Regions from separate parts of the Verrucosispora sp. NA02020 genome, predicted to be linked through region 2. Evidence: riboswitches for the same ligand, from Rfam matches in the RefSeq annotation. Region 2 holds a riboswitch; each other region holds the start of a gene.
What was found. A riboswitch is a leader RNA that binds a small molecule or an ion and turns the genes downstream of it on or off. The one in region 2 is predicted to bind cyclic di-AMP.
Positions count from the first base shown of each region.

Region 1 (5,623 bases), 590 kb from region 2:
TACGCCCCAAGGTACGGCTCCAGGTCCGTGACGGGTACGCCGTCGCGCGCGACGGTCAGCGTCAGCGTGGACGGTTGGCCCGGTTGTGGCGTGCCGTCCAGGGTGACCGTGTAGCCGTCGACCGTGGCGGTGCGGGCCGGTGCGGGCAGCGGACGCTCGGTCAGGGCACCGGGGACCGTCACGTCGACACCGAGTGTCAACGGCTCGCCTCCGGTCGGGGTGAAGTCGGCGAACGCCCGCCACACCCCGGGCGCGGTCAGCGGCGTGGCGACCCGCCAGGTGCCGTCGGGCGTCAGCTCGGGGTGTACGTGGCGGAAGCCGGAGAGGTCACGCCGGGCGACGATCAGGTGCATCGGCTTGTCGTGCACCACGTCGTACCCGGTCACCGGCCGGCTGTCCGGGCCGGTGATCCGGAAGGCGAACTCTCCGGCCGGGGCGCCGACCGGCACCAGCGTGTAGCCGCGTTCGGAGACGAGCAGCCCGCCGGGCAGGTGCCCGGCGGCGCCCGCGTCGTGTCCGGCGTCACCGTCGTGGCCGTTCCGGGCCGGGTCGTCGCCGTGGTCCGCCGTGCCGTCGTGGCCGGTCGCGGTGACCGGGGCCGGCGGCCCGGTCACCTGGCCGACCCCGTACGCGGCGGCGAACACCGCCGCGAGGCTGAGCGCGAAGCCACTCACCTTCGTCGCCGTGTTCATCGGGACACCTCGGTCTCCGGTCGCCTCAGGCGGCGACCAACTCGAAGCCGGCCTCGTCGACTGCGGCCCGGACGGCGGCCGGGTCCAGTGGCTGCTCGCTGGTGACGGTGACCTCGCCGCTGGCCAGGTCGACCCGGACGTCGTCGACGCCGGGGAGCGCGCCGACCTCGGTGCTGACCGCGTTGACGCAGTGGCCGCAGGTCATGCCCTGCACCTGGTACGTGGTGGTGACCATGGCAACTCTCCTCTCCAGGCCCGTCAACCCGGGCCGGGCACCCCGTCGAATACCCTCGGGGGGTATCTACAACCGTGACCGTACCATACCCCCCAGGGGTACGTTATCCTCGTGTTCATGAGCACACCCGCGCCGATCCGCGGCTACACCGCCAGCAAGGACCAACTGCTCGCCCGACTACGCCGGGTCGAGGGGCAGGTACGCGGCGTCGAGAAGATGGTCGACGAGGATCGCTACTGCATCGACGTGCTCACCCAGATCTCCGCGATCCAGGCCGCCCTGGACAAGGTCGCCCTCGGCCTGCTCGACGGGCATGCCCGGCACTGCATGCACGAGGGCGCCGCCGAGGGCCGCGCCGACGAGATGGCCTCCGAGATGATGGCCGCCGTCGGCCGTCTGATGAAGCGCGGCTGACCCGCCCCACCAGCACGCCCGCCTCGGGTGTCGGCTCCGACGCCCGGCATCCGACACACGCTCGCGACCTGCGTTCCGATGCCGACCTGGCTACCATTCGCCACGATGGCCAGCCGATCCGGAGACCTCCCGGCCCCCGCCCGCCGTCGGGCACGCACCACCGCCGCAGCAGCCCTCCGGCGGCCCGCCGCCATACCCCACGGGGTGCCGACCGCCCCGCCGCAGCCCTGCTGCGGCTGCCGAGAGCCGGCCCCGCCCTCACGGTACGCAGCCATCCTGCCACGCTCGGGCCATTCCGGATGCCCGCCGCCGTGGCCGACCGGCGGCGCTGAACCATCTCGCCCGCCGGTACGTAGTTCGCCTTGGAATCGTTGGGAGACAATGAATGGGCGCCGACCACACCCGTTCCGCTCCGCCCACCCCACCCCGGGTGCGGCGGATCCTCATCGTGACGGTGGTCCCCCTCTTCCTCGCCACCCTGGTCGCCGCGCTCGTGCTCTGGCCCTCGGACCCGCCCCGGCCCGAGGCCGCCGACGACCTGCCCCGATACCACGGCACGGTCACGCGGGTGGTGAACGAGCCCTGTCCACCGAACCCGGTCGTGCCCGAGGGCACCCCGACCACGGCCGGGCAGCAGTGCGGCACGGTCACCGTGCGGGTCGACAGCGGCCCGGACGAAGGTCAGGACGTGCAGACGCCGTTGCCGGACGGGCCGGGGGCACCCCGGGTCAGCGTCGGCGACGCGATCATCCTGGTCTCCCTGATCGATCCCGAGGATCCCTCGATCAGCAGCTACAACATCGCCGAGCACCAGCGGGGCAAGCCGCTGATCTGGCTCGCGGTGCTGTTCGCCGCCGCCATCGTGGCCTTCGGACGGCTGCGCGGCCTGGCCGCGCTGGGCGGCCTGGCGGCCAGTTTCGCCATCCTGCTCACCTTCGTGCTGCCCGGCATCAGCGCCGGCCAGCCGCCGCTGGTGGTGGCCATCGTCGGCGCGGCACTGATCATGTTCGTGGTGCTGTACCTGACGCACGGCATCTCGGCACAGACCTCCGTGGCCGTCCTCGGCACGCTCGGCAGCCTGGTGCTCACCGGCCTGCTCGGGCTGGCCGCCACCCGGGCCACCCACCTGACCGGTTTCGGCAGCGAGGACGCCACCACGCTCTCCATGTTCCGGGGCGACGTCGACCTGCACGGCCTGCTGCTCGCCGGCATCATCATCGGCTCGCTCGGCGTGCTCGACGACGTCACGGTGACCCAGGCCGCCGCGGTGACCGAACTGCGGCACGCCAACCCGAGCTTCACCCGCCGGGAGCTGTACCGCTCGGCGACCCGGGTCGGCCGGGCCCACATCGCCTCGGTGGTGAACACCATCGTGCTGGCGTACGCGGGCGCGTCGCTGCCGCTGCTGCTCCTGCTCACCGCCGACACCCGCGCGCTCGGCCAGATCGTGACCAGCGAGTTCCTCACCCAGGAGATCGTCCGCAGCGTGGTGGCCACGCTCGGGCTGGTCGCCGCCGTACCGCTGACGACCGCCCTGGCCGCGCTGGTGGTCACCGCCGGGCGGCGGGACACGCCGGAGCCCGGCGGACCCGGCGGCCACGACGACGGGCCGGACGGCGACGGCCCCACCCCACCGACTCCCCGGCCCGGCTCGGACCGGTCCGAGGCACTGCACGCACTCAGCACCGCGCGTGCGCGTGACACATCCCCCGCCACCGGTTCGCGGTGGCCCGATCCGGACAGGAGCACGGACACCACATGGTGACACCCCGCAGCGTGACCGCCCCTGCCGACACGGTTCGTGCCCGTGTCGTTGGTCACCCATCGCGATTACGAAATGACGCATCTAGTCAGGTTCGGGGCGTAGAGACCGACATGGACTCTCGGGTAACCTCACTGCCGGTCACCGCCGAAGGCGCGCAGCGGCGCCTGCGGTGCCACCGCCCAATCGCCGCGAGGCGAGCCGGGGACCCAGGTAGGTGGGGTGAATCCGCGTCAGCGGTAGGGGCCACTTCCGTTCCGAACCCGTCAGCTAACTCGGTCGGCGGTCGATGGAAGGGAAAGAAGTGACGGCACCCCTACGCCGCTGGATGACCCCCGTGGTGGCCGTGTTCGCCGCGTTCGCCGTGTTCGCCGGACCTCTGCCGGCCATGGCCGCGCCGAACCCACCCAGCCCCGCCGAGCACGACGACGACCCGCCGATGCTCAACGACCTGATCGAGTCGGCCAACCGCGACTTCTCCAAGGCCAAGAACCAGCTGGAGAAGTCCAAGAAGCGGCAGCTCAAGCTCGACGTCGAGTTGCGTCGCGCACAGGCCGACCTCGAAGCGCTCAGGCCGCAGGTCGCCGAGATCGCGACGCAGTCGTACCGGACCGGCCGGGTCGGTGCGATAGCGATGTTGTTGCAGAGCAACGCCCCGGACTCGTTCATGGACCGCGCCTCCGCCCTCGACGAGTTGAACCTGTTCAACGACAAGAAGTTGGGCGAGGTCAACGCGATCCGGGAGCGCGCGGACCGGGCCAAGCTCGCGTCCGACGCCGAGGTCCGCGAGCAGCAGAAGCTGACCAACGACATGGCGCGTAAGAAGACCGAGGCGGAGAAGTCGCTCCGCCTGGTCGGTGGCGAGAGCCTGACCGGTGGCCTGGTGGCCGCCACCTCACCGGTCGCCCGGGTGGCACCGAACCGCGCGTCCGACGGGAGTTGGAAGGCGGAGTCGTGCAACCAGAACGACCCGACCACGTCGGGCTGCATCACGCCGCGCACGCTGCACATGTACAAGGAGGTCAAGCGGGCCGGCTTCAACCGCTTCGTCGGCTGCTGGCGACCCGGTGACAAGTTCGAGCACCCGAAGGGCCGGGCCTGTGACTGGTCGTTGCAGAACAGCGGGTTCAGCCCCTGGCACAACGACGACACCCGGATCTACGGCAACAACCTGGCGGCCTTCCTGGTCCGCAACGCCGACCGGCTCGGCATCTACTACGTGATCTGGAACCGGCAGATCTGGTTCCCGACCGAGAACCGGTGGCGGTCCTACAGCGGCCCGTCCAACCACACGGACCACGTACACGTGTCGCTGCTCTGAGCAGCGTCCCGGCGACCTGAGAGGGCCGCTCCGCCGTCTGGCGGAGCGGCCCTCGTCGTCCGTGTCGGTGGGCGGCCCGAGGGTCAGCCCACCGGAGTGACCACGCCCGCCATCTCGGCGGGTTCCGCCGCGACGGTCCGCACCTCACCGGCGGCCAGTCGGTAGGACATGCCCACCACCGCGCACCCGCCGGCGGCCACCTCGGCGGCCAACGCCTCGGAGGACTCCAGCATCGCCTCGACGGTCTGCGCGATGTGGATGTCGACGATCGCGTCCAGGTCGTCGATCCCCGCCCGCTCGGCCCGGCGCAGGCTGGGCACCACCGCGTCCACCACGGCACGCAGGTGGCCCGTCGGCGCGGTCCCGGTGGCCGCCGCGGCACGGGCCGCCTGGACGGCACCGCACGAGTCGTGCCCGAGCACCACCACCAGCGGGGTACGCAGCACGCTCACCGCGTACTCGACGCTGCCCAGCACCTCGGGGCCGATGGTGTGGCCGGCGGTGCGGACCACGAAGAGATCACCCAACCCACGGTCGAAGATGATCTCCGCAGCCAACCGTGAGTCGGAGCAGCCCACGATCACCGCGAAGGGGTGCTGCTCGGCGGCGACGGCGGCCCGGTGGCTGGCGTTCTGGTTGGGGTGCCGGAGCGTGTCGCTGACGAAGCGGCGGTTTCCGGCGACCAGTTCGGCGAGGGCGCGCTCCCGCGAGCCGGGAAGGTCAGCGGTCAGGTACTCGCGTTCGGGACCGGGCTGCGCTCCGATCGTTCCGGGTCGACTCATCCGGCGTCACCTCGCCTCTCGGTGGAATGCCTGGTCATCCCGGCCGGCGCTGGCCACGGGCTGCCACCAACCGTCACACGCAGCGCAAGGCGCGTCAAGCTATGCGTGATCTGCATTTCATGTATTCCAGAACGCTTGCCAACCGGCGCGGGCGGGTGCGGGCGCAGCCCGAGTACGTCAGGGGCAGGCCATACGATGGCGGGCATGGCGACCTCAGACGAGCGAGAAAGCACCCGGAACTGGACTTTCCTGACAAACCACGCGCACGTGCTGCTCGCCATCGCCCGCAACCCCACCGCCCGGCTGCGCGACGTCGCCGGTGAGGTCGGGGTCACCGAACGCGCCGCCCAGGCGATCGTCGCCGACCTGGAGGCGGGCGGCTATCTGCACCGCACCCGGGTCGGCCGCCGCAACGAG
Region 1 covers NZ_CP054923.1:680,024-685,646, reverse strand. The annotation lists gene HUT12_RS03240 (hypothetical protein) at 1-692, opposite strand, end outside; gene HUT12_RS03235 (heavy-metal-associated domain-containing protein) at 718-927, opposite strand; gene HUT12_RS03230 (metal-sensitive transcriptional regulator) at 1,045-1,341, shown strand; gene HUT12_RS03225 (YibE/F family protein) at 1,727-3,106, shown strand; cyclic di-AMP (ydaO/yuaA leader) riboswitch at 3,273-3,404, shown strand; gene HUT12_RS03220 (hypothetical protein) at 3,408-4,424, shown strand; gene HUT12_RS03215 (carbonic anhydrase) at 4,508-5,206, opposite strand; gene HUT12_RS03210 (MarR family winged helix-turn-helix transcriptional regulator) at 5,402-5,623, shown strand, end outside.
Region 1: another riboswitch for cyclic di-AMP. It lies ahead of HUT12_RS03220 (hypothetical protein); the one in region 2 lies ahead of HUT12_RS00415 (NlpC/P60 family protein).

Region 2 (5,623 bases):
CGGTTCAGGCGGCGCGGACATGTCGGGCCGCACGGGTCCGGTGGGGCGTGGGCCGGGCGGCCTGCGGGGTGGCGCCGGCCGGGTCGAGCCAGACCTGCACGGCCGGCTCACCGACCAGCCCGCCGGTGGCGGCGCGCTCGTGCCGGGCGAGCATCGCCACGTCGACGGTGAACTCGAACAGACGCCAGTCGGCGTGCGGGGCCGCGCGGGCCGCGAGCGCCAACCGGGCCACCGTGGCGTCGTCGGTGACGGGTCGGGCCCGGCCGGCGACGTACGCCTCGTCGTCGCTCTCCTCCGCCGGGAACGAGTGGAGCGCGTAACGCCCGTCGCGTTCCAGGTCGCGCCGCTTCGGCGAGTCGATCACGAAGCAGAACAGACCGTCGTCGGTGATCACCGGTGAGACCGGGTGCACCCGGGGCCCGCCGTCGGCGCGGACCGTGGCCAGGTAGCCGAAGCCCGGGCCGTACTGCTGCATGAGAAGGCGGATCCCGTCGGCGAGTCGGGGCTCGTCGACGGCGAAATCGGACCAGGAAGCCATGCCGACATCCTATCGAACATACGTTCTAAGCAGGTAGTCCGACACGCAGGTCACGACTACCGGCCGCTATGGTGTGGCGATGCTGCTCTCCGACCGTGACCTGGTCTCCGAGATCAAGGCCGGCACTCTGGCGCTGGAGCCCTTCGAGCCCACCCTGGTGCAGCCGTCCAGCATCGACGTACGCCTGGACAAGCTCTTCCGGGTGTTCAACAACCACCTCTACACACACATCGACCCGGCCACCCAGCAGGACGATCTCACCTCGCCGGTGGAGGTGCCCGACGGCGAGCCGTTCGTGCTGCACCCGGGCGAGTTCGTGCTCGCCTCCACGCTTGAGGTGATCTCGCTCGGCGACCAGCTCGCCGGCCGGCTCGAAGGCAAGTCCAGCCTCGGTCGCCTCGGCCTGCTGACGCACTCCACCGCCGGCTTCATCGACCCCGGCTTCTCCGGCCACGTCACGTTGGAACTGTCCAACGTGGCCAACCTGCCGATCATGCTCTGGCCCGGCATGAAGATCGGTCAGCTCTGCATCTTCCGGCTCGCCTCGCCCGCCGAGCACCCGTACGGCTCGCTCGTCTACGGCTCGCGCTACCAGGGGCAGCGCGGCCCGACGCCGAGCCGTGCCTGGCAGAACTGGCGTACCTGGCCGACCCGCTGACCACCGGCGGGCCCGCGCCGCGCGGACGCGGGCCCGTGGTCGTCCGCCCGGGGACTCAGCCGGGCCGACCGAAACTGTGGATCGGACTGGTGTCCATCCGCTTCATCGCGATCGGCTTGCCGGCACGGGAGGCGTGCACCACCCAGCCGCCGCCGACGTACATCCCCACGTGGTGCAGGTCGCGGAAGTAGAAGACCAGGTCACCCGGGCGCAGGTCGCCGCGACTGACCGAGGCGGTGACCTGCCGCTGCCGCGCCGCGTTGTGCGGCAGCGACACCCCGGCCCGCGCCCACGCGGCCAACATCAACCCCGAGCAGTCGTACGCGTGCGGCCCCTCGGCACCCCACGAGTACGGCTTGCCGATCTGGGCGCACGCGAAGGTGACCGCCTCGCCGGCCGGGCCACCCGGGTAGGTGGCCGGACAGGGCGCCGGCCGCAGCGGACCACCACCCCCGTCGTCGTACGCCCGCAGCCGCAACCGCTGCAACCGGTCGATCTCGGTGTCGATCTGCCGCCGCTTCGCGGCCAGGTCGGCTTCGGTACGGGTCAGCTCGACGATGGTGCGGTCCAGTCCGGCTCGGGCGGCGGCGAGTTCGTCCCGCAGTTCACTCGCCTGGCGTACGTCCTCCTGTTGGAAGCGGGCGTACCGGTCGAGCAGGCCGAGCTGGGCGACGACCTCGCTCGGGGACCGGCTGCCCAGCAGCGTGTTCACGGCGCGGACCGGCTCGCCCCGGTACGCCCGCGCGGCCAGCGCGCCGACCCGCTTCATCGCCTCGTCCACCTGCAGTTGCAGCGGGGCGATACGGGCGGTCAGGGCGTCCGCCTCCCGGCGGGTGCCGGCCAGGTCCTGTCTGGTCGCGTTGTGTCGTTCGATGACGGCTTCGAGCCGGTTCCAGTCCTCGTCGATCTGGCGCTCGATGTCGTCGACCGTCGGGTCGGCGTGGGCCGCCGTCGCGCCACCGGTCAGCAGGACGGCGGTCGCGGCGAGTGCGGCGAGTGCGGTGGTGCAGCGGTACCAGCGGAATCGCGGCGCAGCCGTCGTCGGGCCGGATGTCCCCGGCCGGTACGACGGTGGCCGCGGGGCATGGTGTGCCACCGGGCTGCGTACTCCTTCTTCCCAGACCGCCTACCGGGTTAGCTGACGGGTTCGGGCGGGAAGGGGACGCCCTACCGCGACCATCGCGGACTCACCCCGGAAACCTGGGTCCCCGGCTCGCTCGGACAGCGACTCGGCGGTGTCGGACCGTCACCGCCCCGGATGGGCGGTTGTGCCAGCGGGCCGACGATTGCCCAGCGTAGGGACGACCGGCGTCAATACGCAACACACCCACACCGTCACTCTCGGTGCATTAATCCGACAATGAAGAAGGCCCCCGGTCGCTTGACCGAGGGCCTTCCGTGGTTCCTGCGTACGCGCTCAGGCGTCAGCCTGGTCGACGGAAGCCGGCGACCGGCATCGTCGTGATCGGCGAGACGTTGACCGGGACACCGGCACGCGCCGCGTGCACCATCGTGTTGTTGCCCAGATAGATCCCGACGTGACTCACGTCGCTGCGGAAGAACACGAGGTCACCGGGGCGGGCGTCGGCCCGCGAGATCGCCTTGCCCTCGCGCCACTGGGCGCCGGTGAAGTGGGTCAGGGAGATACCCGCCGCCCGGTACGCGTACTGGGTGAGACCGGAGCAGTCGAACGAGTTCGGCCCGGTGGCGCCCCAGACGTACGGCTTGCCGACCTGGGCGCAGGCGGTCCGGATGGCCGTCCGGGCCGCGTCGCTGACCACGCCGTTGATGGTCGGGCAGTTGGTGGTCTTGACCGTGGTGACCGGCAGGGACCGCTCCAGCCGCTTGATCTCGGCGTCGATCTGCTTCTTCTTCGCCGCCAGCTGCTTCTGCTTGGCCTCCTGGTCGACGATCAGCGCGTCGAGGGTGGCCTTCTGGTCGTCGTACTTCTTGCGGATCTTCATGACGCCCTCGAGCTGGCGGCGCTCCTCCCAGGCGAGCCGGTCGAGGAGGGCCATCTGCTCACCGAGCTGGTCCGGCTTCGCGTTGAGCAGCACCGCGCCGAGTTCCTGCGAGGGGCCGGTGATGTAGTACCGGGAGGCGAGACCGGCGACGCGGTTCATCGCCAACTCGGTCTCCAGGGCCAACGGCTGGATCTTCTTCTCCAGCTTGTCGACCTTCTCGCGGTTGACCCTCAGCTCCGAGCGCACCTTGTTGAACTGCTCGATGGTGGGTTCGAGCTGCTGCCACTGCTTGTCGATCTGGCGCTCGATCTCGTCCACCGACGGCGCGGCGTACGCGGGCGCGGCGACCAGACCGGCACCGACCGCAGCAGCGGCGACCAGGACGACCAGGCGGCGAGCGGCCTTGCGCAGCCCGCGCACGGGGGTGGAACGTCCCGGCGCATGACGATGGAGGGGCATGGTTGCCACCGGCACCGACTCCTTTGCGACCGACCACCGGGCGTCCCGCTAGCGGTAAGGGGCGAGACAGACGACCACGGCGGTCGGTGCCCCACATTAGGGAAGGCGCGCAGCGGAATCAAGGCGACCAACGGCTCATTCACCTTTGTGCGACCGACCGCACACAAAGGGTGTCGACCAATTCGTTACAGTTATCTACGCCAATATAAAAATCGGGACGTGTCGGCATCCGTACAGATGCCCGACACGTCCCGACGTTCGCGCTGGTCAACCGGCGACCGGCTCGCCCTCCTCGGCGCCCCGGGCCTGTTCCGGCTTGATCGAACGCAGCAGCACGCTGGCCACGTCGACCACCTCGACCTGGTCGCCGGCGCCCTTGCCGTTCACTCCGTCACTCAGCATCGTGGAGCAGAACGGACAGCCGACCGCGACGGTCTTCGCACCGGTGGACATGGCCTCCTCGACCCGATCCACATTGATCCGCTTGCCGATCCGCTCCTCCATCCACATGCGCGCGCCACCGGCGCCGCAGCAGAAGGAACGCTCGCTGTTGCGCGGCATCTCGACGAGGTCGTTGTCGGCGCCGACGGCGCTGCCCAGCACCTCGCGTGGCGGGGTGAAGACCCGGTTGTGTCGGCCCAGGTAGCACGGGTCGTGATAGGTGACGCCGCCGTCGACCGGCTGCACCGGGGTCAGCTTGCCGGTGGCGACCAGGTGCGCCAGCAACTGGGTGTGGTGCACCACCTCGAACTCGCCGCCGAGCTGGCCGTACTCGTTGCCCAGGGTGTTGAAGCAGTGCGGACAGGTCGCGACGATCTTGCGCTTGGCCTTCTCGCGACCCTCGAACGCCTCGTTGAGCGTCTCCACGTTCTGCTGGGCGAGCATCTGGAAGACGAACTCGTTGCCGATCCGGCGGGCCGGATCGCCCGAGCAGGTCTCGCCCTCACCGAGGATGGCGAACGAGACACCCGCCTCGTTCAGCAGCGTGGCGACCGCCCGGGTGGTCTTCTTGGCGCGGTCCTCGAAGGCACCGGCACAGCCCACCCAGAACAGGTATTCGAAGTCCTCGACCTCGCCGACCCGGGGCACCTCGAAGTCGAGGCCCTTGGTCCAGTCCTCCCGGGTGTTCTGCGGCGCGCCCCAGGGGTTGCCCTTGTTCTCCAGGTTGCGCAGCATCACGCCGGCCTCGGAGGGGAAGTTCGACTCGATCAGCACCTGGTAGCGGCGCATGTCGACGATGTGGTCGACGTGCTCGATGTCCACCGGGCACTGCTCGACGCAGGCGCCGCAGGTGGTGCACGACCAGAGCACGTCCGGGTCGATCACGCCGCCCGCCTCGGCGTCGCCGATCAGCGGCTTCTCCGCCTCGGCGAGGGCCAGCACGTCGAGGTGGGCGAGCTGCGCGGCGGTGGCCTTCTCCTCGCCGGTGAGGTCCTTACCGCCGCCGGCCAGCAGATAGGGCGCCTTAGCGTACGCGTGGTCGCGCAGGCTGAGCACCAGCAGCTTCGGCGACAACGGCTTGCCGGTGTTCCAGGCCGGGCACTGCGACTGGCAGCGGCCGCACTCCGTGCAGGTGCTGAAGTCCAGCAGGCCCTTCCAGGTGAACTGCTCGACGTGCGCGACGCCGAACTGGTCCTTCTCCGGATCGGCCTCCTCGAAGTCCAGCGGCTTGCCCTCGCTCGTCATCGGCCGCAGCGGCCCGAGTCCGGAGCCGGAGGCACCGGGCTTCCGCTTGAAGTAGATGTTCGGGAAGGCGAGGAAGCGGTGCCAGGCGACGCCCATGGTCACGTTCAGCGAGATCACGATGAGCCAGGTCATCGAAATCGCGATCTTGATGAGGGCGGCGACACTGACCCCGGACTCCCAGTCCGGCAGCACCGAGCCGACCGCGTGACTCAGCGGGGTGGCCCAGGTCGGGTACTCGAAGTGGTCGGTGGCGACCTTGAAGCCACGGATCAGGAAGCCCATGACCAGGACGGCGAGGACGACGGCCTCGACGAAGTA
Region 2 covers NZ_CP054923.1:91,989-97,611, reverse strand. The annotation lists gene HUT12_RS00425 (pyridoxamine 5'-phosphate oxidase family protein) at 5-538, opposite strand; gene dcd (dCTP deaminase) at 618-1,196, shown strand; gene HUT12_RS00415 (NlpC/P60 family protein) at 1,252-2,292, opposite strand; cyclic di-AMP (ydaO/yuaA leader) riboswitch at 2,305-2,441, opposite strand; gene HUT12_RS00410 (NlpC/P60 family protein) at 2,621-3,634, opposite strand; gene HUT12_RS00405 ((Fe-S)-binding protein) at 3,887-5,623, opposite strand, start outside.

Region 3 (5,623 bases), 5.6 Mb from region 2:
TCCAGCGCGCTCATCGCGGCGCTGGTGCCGCTCGCCTCCTCCAGCGGCGCGGCGACCACCACGTCCAACCCCCGGTCGACGGCGGCCCGGGCCAGCGCCTGGATACCCGGCGCGGCGATCCCGTCGTCGTTGGTGATCAGCACCCGCAGCGTCATGCGCCACCCACCCGGTGGGCCAACTCGTCGGGGGTGGTGCGTTCCTGCCGGCGGACTCCGGCGGGCTCCAGGCGTACCCGGTCCACCAGCCCGGTGATCGAGTCGAGCCGCCCGGTGCCCAGCCCGTGCCGGGTGACGTTGAGCGCGCCGGCCGCCGCGCCGGTCCGGATCGCGGTGCGTACGTCGCCGCCGCGCGCCACCACGGCGGCCACGCTGGCGGTCATCGAGTCACCCGCACCGCGCGGGTCGGCCGCCTCCAGGCGCGGCATCCGCACCTCGAAGACCTCGCCGTCGACGAGGGCCAGCGCGGGCTTGTCGGCGCGGCTGACCACCACGTTCTCGGCACCGTTGGCGTGCAGGTCGTGCATCGCCCGGGTGAGCTGCTCCTCGTCGTCGTCGGTCGCGAGGCCGTCGGCGATCAGCTCCTCGTGGCTGACCTTGACGAAGAAGACCCCGCTCTCCAGCACCGCCGTCAGGTGGTCACCGCAGAGGTCCACCACCACCCGGCTGCCGTTGGCGCCGAGGTCGGCGGCGAAGCGGCGGTACAGGTCGGCGGGGACCAGCGACGGGTCGTTCGGGCCGCTCAGGATGCTCACCGCCGCGCGCAGTCCCTCGCCGAGCGCCAGGTTGTAGAGCTCGTCCAGCTCGTGCCGGCTCAGCGGCTGCCCGGTCACGTCGACGAGTTCCTGCCGGGTGCCGTCCCGGCGGTCGTGCACGTACCCGCCGCTGCCGCCAGAGTCCCGCGCCACCACCTTGAGGTCGACGCCCTCGCTGACGAGCAACGGCTCCAGCACCTGCCCGATCTCGCCGCCGAGCGCGGTGCAGAGCACCACGTCGACACCGTGGGACAGCACCATCCGGGCCTGCCAGACGCCCTGACCGCCGGGGTGCAGGTGCAGCTCCGGCGTCTCGTTGGGCTGGTCGATGGTGACCGTGAGCAGGGGGGTCGGCGCGAAGACCATCACATGGCCGGTCGCCGCGCTCACGACACACCGTCGCACTGGGTCCGCTGCGGTCCGCTCATAACCGTTCCTCCCGGTCGCCACGAAATGTCCGCTTCGATGTCGACGGTAACGAAGGTGGCGCGAGAGCGCGCGGCGACGGGCGGGTGGATTCGAGGCGGGCGCGTCGGGGTGCGGGAACGACGACGCCGGGTGGACCCACCCGTGAGGGCGGCCACCCGGCGTGTCGTGCGGGTCAGTACACCGAGAGGTGCACGTGGTTGGTGTGGTCGCTGGAGGGGTCGCCACGCGCGCCGCTGTACGTCCGCCAGCCGCTGCTGGGCAGCCAGATCTGCTTGTACCAGATCACGTAGAGCACGGCGAGACGGTCGGCGTTGTTGACGTAGAACGCCGCCAGGTTGTTGCCGTACGTCCGGTCGCCGCCGGTGGCGGCCCCGCCGAAGCCGTTCTTCTGCGCCGCGAAGTCGCAGGCCCGCCCCTTCGGGTGCTCACCCGAGCCGCCAGCGCGGTAGCAGGAGACGTACCGGGTGAAGCCGGCCGCCTTGGCCTGGTTGAGCGCGTGCAGGGTGCGCGGGGTGATGCAGCCGTTGGCCGGCGTGGGGTCGTTGACGCTGCACGACTCGGACGGCCAGGAGCCGTTGGAGTTGCGGGGCGCCGGCTTGGCCGTGGGGCTGCTGGAACCGCCGCTGCGTGCCGGGGCCCGACTGGCCCGCTCCTCCGCCGCGGCCCGCTCGGCTGCCCGCTCCTCCCGTTCCTCGGCCACCGTCAGCGAACGCTCGGCCTGCTCCTTGCGCTTGGCCATCACGGCCACCTGCTTGCGCTGCTCCTGCACCTCGACGTCGAGGGCCTGCTTGGTCTTGCCGACCTCGTCCCGGCTGGCCCGCAGGTCGCGCAGGGCGCGCTCCTCGTTGGCCGCCACCGCGTCCAGTGCCGCCGCGCGGTCCATGAAGCCGGCCGGGGATCCGCTGTTGAGCAACGCCGACGCGGCACCGAGTCGGCCGCTGCGGTACGCCTGCGCGGCGATCTCGGCGACCTTGGTGCTGCGTTCGGTGAGCTGGCCCTCGGTCGTGGTGAGCTGCTCGGCCAGCTTCTTCTGCCGGTCGACCGAGCGGTCCAGGGCGGTCTTGGCGTCGAGGTAACCCTTGCTGGCCGCCTCCAACTGGGCGCGCAGCGCCGGGGTGCCGCCCTCGTCGCCGACGTCACCGGGAGCCGCGGAGGCGGCGCTGAACGGCGCCAGCGCGGCGCCCAGGGCAAGGGCGAGCCCCGCGGCTATCAGGGCCGCCATACGGGCGGCCGGTCTCACGGTTGCCACTGCTGGCATGCACATGTCCTTCCGTCAGCCGCCGACCGGGTTAGCTGACGGGTTCGGGACGGAAGATCCCTACCGCTGGACGCGGATGCACCCCTGGAACATGGTTCCCCGGTTCGCCCTGGCGGGCGATTAGGCGGCGGTCACCGCCGGCACCGTCGAGTGCCGCCTGGCGGAGGCCGGGTCCGAGCCTACCGGTGCTGGTGGGACCCGTGCAGCCGGTGTGACTCCTGGTGTTCCCCTGATCACGAGTAAACCAGACATAAGGTATGTTTGTTGCTTTTTCGCCAAGCGAGGTCGGTGGCCTCCGGGCTCAGCCTGTCGGTTCGATAGTGGTCAGCCGCTGGGTGGCCCGGGACAGGGCGACGTAGAGCGTACGGACACCGGAGCCGGGATCGGCACGGATCTCGCCGGGGGCGACCAGCACCACGCCGTCGTACTCCATGCCCTTGGCCTCCAGGCTGGTCACCACCTGGAGACGCTCGCCGCCGAGCCCACCCAGCCAGGCCGCGACCTCGTCCCGACGCGGCACCGGCGTGATCACCCCGACGGTGCCCTCGACCTCGCCGAGCAGCGCGCTCGCGGCGGACGTCACGCCGGCCGCCAACTCGGCCGCCGGCACCACCAGATCCACCGGGTCGACCCCGGTGGTCCGCACGGCGGTGGGCAGGGACAGGTCCGGGTACGCCCGGCGGATCTCGGCCGCTGCCACCGCGAAGATCTCCGCCGAGTTGCGGTAGTTCGTGGTGAGCGTGAACCGGTGCCGCCGACGACGACCCAACGCCTGGTCCCGGGCCCGGGACAGCTCCTGCGGATCACCCGTCCACGCGGTCTGCGCCGGGTCGCCCACCACCGTCCACGAGGCCAGCCGACCGCGCCGGCCGATCATGCGCCACTGCATCGGTGACACGTCCTGCGACTCGTCCACCACCACGTGCGCGTAGTCGCGGTAGTCCTCCGGCCGCTCCCGCGCCGCCTGGCGGGCAGCCCGCTGCCGGTCGGCGTACGTGCTCAGCTCACGAACCCCACCGGCGAGCTGGAACGGGTCGCGCTTCTGGCGGGCCGGACGCACCGGCTTGCCGAGCAACGCGTCCAGCTCGTCGAGCAGCGCCGCGTCGGCCACCGTCGGACCCTCGGCGGCCAGCCCCCGGTACGCCTGCTCCAGCAGCCGGATCTCGGCGCGGGACAGCAGCCCGGCGGCGTACCGGCGCAGCCGTTCCGGATCGGCCAGCCAGCCGAGCACGTGCCGGGGATGCAGCCGGGGCCACCACGCCTTGAGGAAGTCCCGGAAGTCCGTCCGGTCGATCAACTCGTCCTCGAAGGCCCGCTGCTCGGGCAACCGGGCGACACCCAACCGGCGGGCCTGTGCCCAGAGCGCCGCCAGGACGTCGTCGAAGCCGGCCCGGCGTACCTCGTTACGCCGCGCGCCCCGGGCCAACGCCCGTTCCCGGATGGCGTCCAGCTCGGCCCGCTCCAGCCGCAGCAACTGCCCCCGGTAGAGCAGCCGCAGCTCGGGCGGGGAGTCGGGTACGCCGTCCCGGGCCGCCCGTTCCAGCAACCGGCGCATCCGCAGCGACCCCTTGACCGCCGCCACGTCGACCGGGTCGGTGCGGGTGGCGACCAGCCCGGGAAAGAGCGTGCCCAGCGAGTGCAGCGTGGCGGTCTCCTCGCCGAGGGACGGCAGGACCGAGGCGATGTACTCGACGAAGACCGAGGAGGGGCCGACCACCAGGATGCCGCCGCCGGCATACCGGCTGCGGTCGGAGTAGAGCAGGTACGCGGCGCGGTGCAGCGCCACCGCCGTCTTGCCGGTGCCCGGCCCGCCGGAGACCAGCGTGACCCCGGAACCGGGGGAGCGGATCGCCTCGTCCTGCTCGCGCTGGATGGTCGCCACGATGTCGCGCATCCCCCGGCCGGTGGCCCGGGACAGGTTGGCCAGCAGCGCGCCGTCGCCCACCACCGCCATCTCCGCCGGTGCGGCGTCCGGGTCGAGCAGGTCGTCCTCGATCCGGGTGACCCGCTCCCGGCTGGACTGGATCGTCCGGCGGCGTACCACGCCGAGCGGCTCGGCCGGGGTGGCCTGGTAGAAGGGGGCGGCGGCCGGGGCACGCCAGTCGACCACCAGCGTGGCGGCGTCCTCGTCGCGGATACCGAGCCGCCCGACGTGGAACACCTGCCCGTCGCGCAGGTCGAGACGGCCGAAGACGAGCCCCTCGTACTCGGCGTCGAGCACGTGGCGGCGCTGCGCGGCGTGGAACACCATCGCGTCCCGCTCGACCAGGGCGCCGAAGTTGCCGACCCGGGCCAGCCGGTAGCCGTCCCGCTCGGCGCGGACCGCCGCGCGTCGCAGCTCGGCCAGTCGTGCGTACACCCGGTCGAGATGCCGCTGCTCGACGGCGATCTCCCGGTCCAGGGTGCTCTGGTCCACCGCTTCGTTCTCCTCGTCACGCCGGCCCGGCCAACCGCACGAGATTACGCCCCACCTCGCGGGCGCGCGGAGGCACCGTGTCCGGGTGCGATCTCCAGTGCGGTGTCCAGAAACGTTCACCGGGCCGCGCCGGGTCCAGACGACGACCGGCGGCGTTGGAGTCGGGCCTGGATACAACACCGGTATCCAGGCCCGACTCCGCCTTGCCGGACCGCCGCCTGGACCTCGCCGCGACACCGCCAACGTTCCTGGACACCGCACTAGCGGCGGCGGGTACGGCCGGCGGCGGAGCGGCCACCAGTGCGTCCGGCGTCGGCGAGCACCTGACCCAGGACGCCGGAGAGGGCGCCGGTCACCTCCTCGGGACGCTCCATCATCAACATGTGCCCGGCGCCGGGGCAGACGGTCAGCTCGGTGGCCGGCAGCGCGGCGGCGATCGACTCCGCGCACGGCGGCGGGGTGAGCCGGTCCCGGTCGCCGACCAGCGCCGCTGCCGGCAGGTCCGCCAGCGCGGCCAGCGTCTCCAGCCGGTGCTGGGCGCCGAAGGAGGCCCGGAAGCCGCCGATCGAGCGCAGCGAGGCGCGCGCCACCGCCGAGGTGACCAGGCGGATGTCAGTCGGGTCGCAGCGGTCCCCGAAGAGCATCCAGCGGATGCTGGGCTGCAGCGCGCGCAGCAGGGCCCGGGGCGGACGCCAGGCCCCGCAGCGGGCGAGCACCCCGGCGCCGGTGGTCTCGGCCAGCCGGATGATCCGGGCGATCCGGGGCGACA
Region 3 covers NZ_CP054923.1:5,726,575-5,732,197, reverse strand. The annotation lists gene surE (5'/3'-nucleotidase SurE) at 1-155, opposite strand, end outside; gene HUT12_RS25495 (1-phosphofructokinase family hexose kinase) at 152-1,117, opposite strand; gene HUT12_RS25490 (hypothetical protein) at 1,353-2,438, opposite strand; cyclic di-AMP (ydaO/yuaA leader) riboswitch at 2,443-2,575, opposite strand; gene HUT12_RS25485 (AAA family ATPase) at 2,740-4,854, opposite strand; gene HUT12_RS25480 (alpha/beta fold hydrolase) at 5,115-5,623, opposite strand, start outside.
Region 3: another riboswitch for cyclic di-AMP. It lies ahead of HUT12_RS25490 (hypothetical protein); the one in region 2 lies ahead of HUT12_RS00415 (NlpC/P60 family protein).

Region 4 (5,623 bases), 2.2 Mb from region 2:
TGGTGTTGTGGGCGCTGGCCATGCTCGCGGCGCTCTGGTTCGCCGACCCGATCAACCCGGTGGCCGCGCTGGAGAACCTCTTCCTGCTCCAGGCATGGGACCCGCGACCGGGCTACTTCTACAGCGTCAACAACGTGAGCTGGTCGCTCTCCTGCGAACTGTTCTTCTATCTGTGCCTGCCGTTGGCGTTGCCGCTGATCCGACGGGCCAGGCCGTGGATGCTGTGGGCCGTCGTGATCGCCATGCCGTTGCTGATCCTGGCGCTCTGGCCCGGACAGCAGTTGGTGCCGGAGCAGAGCCGGTGGTGGTTCGCCCAGATCTTCCCGCTGGTGCGGTCGCTGGAGTTCTGGATGGGTGTGGCCGCCGCCGAGCTGATGCTGCGCGGTCGCTGGCGCGGGCCCCGGCTGCCGCTGGCCACCGTTATCTTCGTCGCGACCTGGGTGGCGGCCTCGCAGTGGATCCGGGCCGAACTCTGGGCGGCACTGCTGTCGGTGGCGTACGTCCTGGTGATCGCGGCGGCGGCCGACGCGGACGTGCACGGTCGCCGTTCGCCGCTGCGTTCCCGGCTGATGGTCTGGCTGGGCGAGGTCTCGTTCGCCTTCTACCTGGTGCACGTCTTCGCGATCATGACGATCCTGCGGCTCACCGGAGACTGGGGCACCGGCCTGCCCGGCTGGTGGGGAGTACCGGCGGTGATCGGGTTCCTGCTGCTCACCCTGGCGCTGGCCGCGTTGCTGCACCGCTACGTGGAGCAACCGATGATGCGCCGACTCGCCCCGAGCCGCGCTGCCGCCGGCCCCGCCGCCCCGCCTGGTGGCGGGTCCGCCGAGCCTGCGGGACCGTCCGCAGATCCGCCCGCCGGATCGCCCGCTGGCCCGCCCGCCGGGCCGCCGAGGCAGCGGGTGCCGGGTGACGAGCCGAGTACGGCAGGTCTCCGCGACCGGGACCGCTGAGTCCACCGTGGACCGTTGTCGTCGACGCCCCGACCTGCTGTTTCGTGTGCCGATTACGGCGCGTCGTCTACCTGACACGCCCGCCGCCGATGCGGTGCGACAGTGGTGGCGGTAGCGTGACCGGGTGCTTCCCGTCGCGCCCGCCCGTCCCCTGTGGTGGCTGGCGCGCTGGGCGACGCGACTGCTGACCGGGTTCGCGGTCGCCGCCGCGTTCACCCTCGGCACCTGGGCGATGCCCGCACTGGCCGCGCCCGCACTGGCCACCCCCGCACTGGCCGCGCCCGCACAGGCCGCGCTCGTCGGGCACCCCGTCGCCGGCCGGTTCGGGTCGGCTCCTCTCCTCGTGCCCTCGCCCCGTGCCGACTGGCGCCCCTCGTCGACGGGTGCGCTGGTCACGGTGTCCGCCACGGGGGCCGTCGACCGCGCCGACGCGCTCGGCGTACCCGGGCTGCCGCCCGAGGCGGGCCTGGCGCAGCGGCCCGCCGTGACGGCGGTGGTGGGCGGCCCGGCGGCGTCCCTCCCGACGGCGGTCCCGCCGGGTGCCCACGGTGCCCGCGCCCCACCCGGCGACTGACCTCACGCCCCGCTGCGGCACACCGACCGGACTCCGCCGCAGCCCGTCCCGCAACGCCCGGGACCTCTGCCCCGCGAAACATCCCGTCACCGCCCCGCCCGGTTCCGACGCGCCGCCGTCGGGGGACCGGGTGCCGGCGGCCCGCTGTCAGCGCACCACGGCCCACGAGGTACCGCCATGGAGAAGACCGTCCTCTACCAGTTCCTGATCGAGGTGCCCCGGGCCGCCGCCATCTGGTCGGTGCTGCTCGTGCTCGCACTGGGCGTGCTCACCGTCCTGGTCGCCCGGCCCGAACCGTCCGGCCCCGACGAGACCGGCCCCGCCGACGACCCCGCCGAGGCCGAGACGGCCGACCTGCGCCGCTACGCCGGTGAGGTGGCGGTGGCCGCCGCCGGGGCCGCACAGAACGCCGCCCGGCGGCGGGACGCGTGGCGTACCGCCCAGACCGCCCTCGACCGTGCCTGGGCCCGCTTCGACGAGGCGGAGAGCCGGGCCCGACGGCTCGCCGGGACCACCGCGCTGCCCGCCCCCCGCACCCCCCGCACCGCCAGCGAGTACGCCGCCCGGGAACGCTGGCTGCACCACGCCGCGATGGTGGCGCACTGGCGCGGTGACCTGTCGGCGCGGCAGCTCACCGACGTGCTGGCCCGGCGGGCCGGCTGGGACCCCCGCCTGCACCCGGCCGCACAGGAGGTCGTGCTGGCCCGGGTCGTCCGGGACAACCACCGGGCCACCTACCGGGCCGCCGCCGAGCGGGAACGGGCCGCCTGGCGGGAGACGGAACGGGCCACCGAAGCGGCCCGGGTGCTCTCCGCCGAGGCGTACGCCGCCGCGCAGCGCCTGCGACCGAACCCGGTGCCGGCACCCGCCGTGACCACCGCCGCGCGTCCGGCCGCTGCGGCCCTGCGCTGGCGTCCGGCGCGCGTGGGGTGACTCGGGCGAGACGCGCGGAGCCCCGGTAATCCAGCCTGATCGGGTGAGCCCGGTCACACCGATCGCCGGAACGGACGGTGGTGCCGCAACCGCCCGAGACGTGACGTGATGTCCGGAGGCATTGTCCGGGGGTGGTCCGGTTGTCACCGCCCGTTACGTCGATCACCGTCGGTCCTGTTGCGGGACATCGATGACCGAACGCCCGAAAATCACTGAGCTGGATCATGTTTGCGCAGGTCAGAGCGGGTTGGCAGGGCAATGACCGACCAGTAATGTCGGCCCGTCCGATGCGGTAACCGATCGCAGGAGGCGACGCCGCATCGACCCGCCTAATCGTGGTCTCACGAACCGGGGACCCACCGCACCTCTGGGGTGAATCCGCGAGCCTCGGCTCGCGGTAGGGCCAACTTCCCGCCCGAACCCGTCAGCTAACCCGGTCGGCGGTGTCGGAAGGAGCTTTCCTCTCGTGCATCCCCTTGTGATACCCCTCTTGTTCCTCCACGGCACTGCGGTGCCCGCGCTCACCGGGCCGTCGGCCGCGAGCTGACTGCGGCCCCCGCCCGGCCCCGACCGGGCGAAGCCCCTCGCACGGCCCGTCCGCCCACTCGGGCGGTCCTCGGCATGTCCTGTCGAGCTGACCGCCGGAGCGGATCGCCGTGCCTCCCCGAGCCCCCGTGGAGGACTCCGTGAAGCAGACCCTGACGCGCCAGCTACGCCGGCTGGCCACCGAACGCCCCTACCAGGTCGTCGCCGCCTCGGCCGCCGCGCTGGCGCTGGCCACCGGCACCGGTGCCGTACTCGTCGGCACCGATGACGCCCCGACGACCGCGCACACCACGACCGCCGTCGCCGAGATGCGGGGCGACACCGTCGCCTCCCGCGCCGACACCCGCGCGGAGCCGACCCCGTCGACCCCGCCGGGCAGCGCGGCCCCGAGCAGCGCCGCACCGTCACCGTCGCCCTCGCCCACGCCGAAGGCCACCTCGGCGGCCCCCTCGCCGGTGGCCGTCAGCGAGAAGACCGCACCGAAGCCACCGACGCGCAAGGTCCTGGACTACGACTTCCAGGCCCAGACCACCGGCTACTACTGCGGCCCGGCCGCGGTACGCAACGCGCTCAGCGCCGCCGGGGTCGACCGTGACCAGGACACCCTGGCCGCCCAGCTCGGCACCACGTACGCCGGCACCAACTCGGCTCTGGACACCACCCGGGTGCTCAACGCCACGCTCAAGGGCGAGCCGTACTCGACCACGATGCTGCGGGGCGGCTCGGCCACCCCGACGCAGATGGACCAGCTCCAGGCCGACGTGGTGGAGGCGATCACCGACGGGCGCGGTGTGGTGGTGAACGTGGCCGGCAGCGCCACCGACACCGACGGTGGCTGGCACTCCTTCCCCGGCGGCCACTACGTCGCCGTGGTCGGTTACGCGGACGACGGTCGACTGGTCAAGATCGCGGACTCGGCCGACGCCTCGTACTACTCGTACTGGATGAGCACCACCGACCTCGCCCACTGGGCCGCCACCCGCGGCTACTCCTCCTGAGATGTAAGGACGAGATGTAAGGACCGGATGTAAGGAAGGGTCCCCTGCTATACACCAGGCGATAGCAGGGGACCCTTCCTTACTTCTCGGTCTACAGGTCTGACCGAGTACGCCCACCGCTCACCACGGCCGCTGCTGCGCGCTCAGGGGGCGGTCGGCAGCGCCGCGTCGTCGGTCGTGGTCCGTGGCGCCGGGGCGGTCCAGGCCGGGTCCAGTTCCCGCCGGGCGGCGGAGAGGAACGCCTCGGCGTACGAGTCGGCGGGGAAGTCGCCCAGGTAGCGCCGCCGGGTCGCCCAGCGTGCCTCGGCGAGCGGATCGGTGTCGAGCAGCCGCGTCAGCACGTCGTCCAGGTCGGCAATGTCCCGCCGCAGCACGTAGCCGGTGGCGGCGAGGGGGAACCGTTCGACGAACCGGTCACCGTCGACGCCGGTGTCGGTGACCGCGTAGGGCTTGCCCGAGTACAGCCAGTCGGAGACCACCCCGGAGACGTCGGAGACCAGCGCGTCCGCCCGGTTCACCGACTCGGCCAGGGTGAGCCGGCTGGCGGCGGCGCCGAAGACGTGCTGGCGGCCGGTGCGGGAGCGGTCGGCGGCGAGCAGTTCGTGCAGCCGGGCCAGGCGTCGGGCCGAGCCCGGGTGCTGGTTGGTGTAGGGGTGGGCGCGCAGGATCACCGTGGCGCCCCGGTCGAGCAGCCGCCGCAGCAGCGTCTCGGCCATCGGCAGGGAGCAGTAGTCGGCGTCGGCGTGGTGGCCGGTCCAGGTGGGGGTGTAGAGGACCGTGGGGTTCGTCAGCCCCCGGGTCGGCTGGTGGCGTACCTCGATCGCCTCGACCTGCGGGCGGCCCACCACCACGAACTTCTCGGCCGGGATCTCCACCCCGGCGCGGGCGTACCGGTCGACGGCGGCCTCGCCGGCCACGAAGATCCGGTCGAAGATCGCCGACACCGGGTTGGCGCTGGGCGCCTTGTCGCTGTCGCCGTGGTGCAGTTGGACGTGGGTGAGCTGGGTGAATCGGATGCAGTGGCTGTTCTTCGCGCCGTGGTTGACGTAGAACGCCACCCGCAGGCTCGGCACCAGCACCTCGTCCATGGTGCGCAGGGTGGGGCAGTAGACCACCGGTGCGGTGGTGGCCGCCGCGACGGCGGGCAGGAACTCCGGTTCCCGCAGCATCACCACGAACGGCCGTCCGATCCGTTCCAGGTACGGCAGCCACATGGTGACCTGGTACTCCGAGCCGGGCGGGGCGGAGAAGTGCAGCACGAACTCCGGCTGGTGCCGGCGTAGCGCCCGGGTGACCGCCGACCCGCCGGCCGTCGGCCGGAACCGGCGGCGGGCCAGGTCGAGGGCGACCGCCCCGGCGGCGGCACCGACCGGCAGGCAGACCAGCAGGGCGACCACGGCGGGCAGCCCGGCCAGGGCGGCCACGGCCAGGGCGGCGAGCAGCCCCGCCACCGCGTCGTCGAGCCGGGCGGCGACCTGCGGCACCCAGGTGCGTACCGGCAGGTTGGCGGCGCGGATCTCCAGGTTGCCGGCGGTCCGCAGCGGCCCGGTGACCAGCACCAGCCCGAGCAGCACGAGGGCGGTGACCGCCAGGATCGGGTCGAAGCCGCCGTCGAGCTG
Region 4 covers NZ_CP054923.1:2,257,117-2,262,739, forward strand. The annotation lists gene HUT12_RS09900 (acyltransferase) at 1-953, shown strand, start outside; gene HUT12_RS09905 (hypothetical protein) at 1,078-1,527, shown strand; gene HUT12_RS09910 (hypothetical protein) at 1,705-2,460, shown strand; cyclic di-AMP (ydaO/yuaA leader) riboswitch at 2,777-2,918, shown strand; gene HUT12_RS09915 (C39 family peptidase) at 3,135-4,004, shown strand; gene HUT12_RS09920 (CDP-glycerol glycerophosphotransferase family protein) at 4,148-5,623, opposite strand, start outside.
Region 4: another riboswitch for cyclic di-AMP. It lies ahead of HUT12_RS09915 (C39 family peptidase); the one in region 2 lies ahead of HUT12_RS00415 (NlpC/P60 family protein).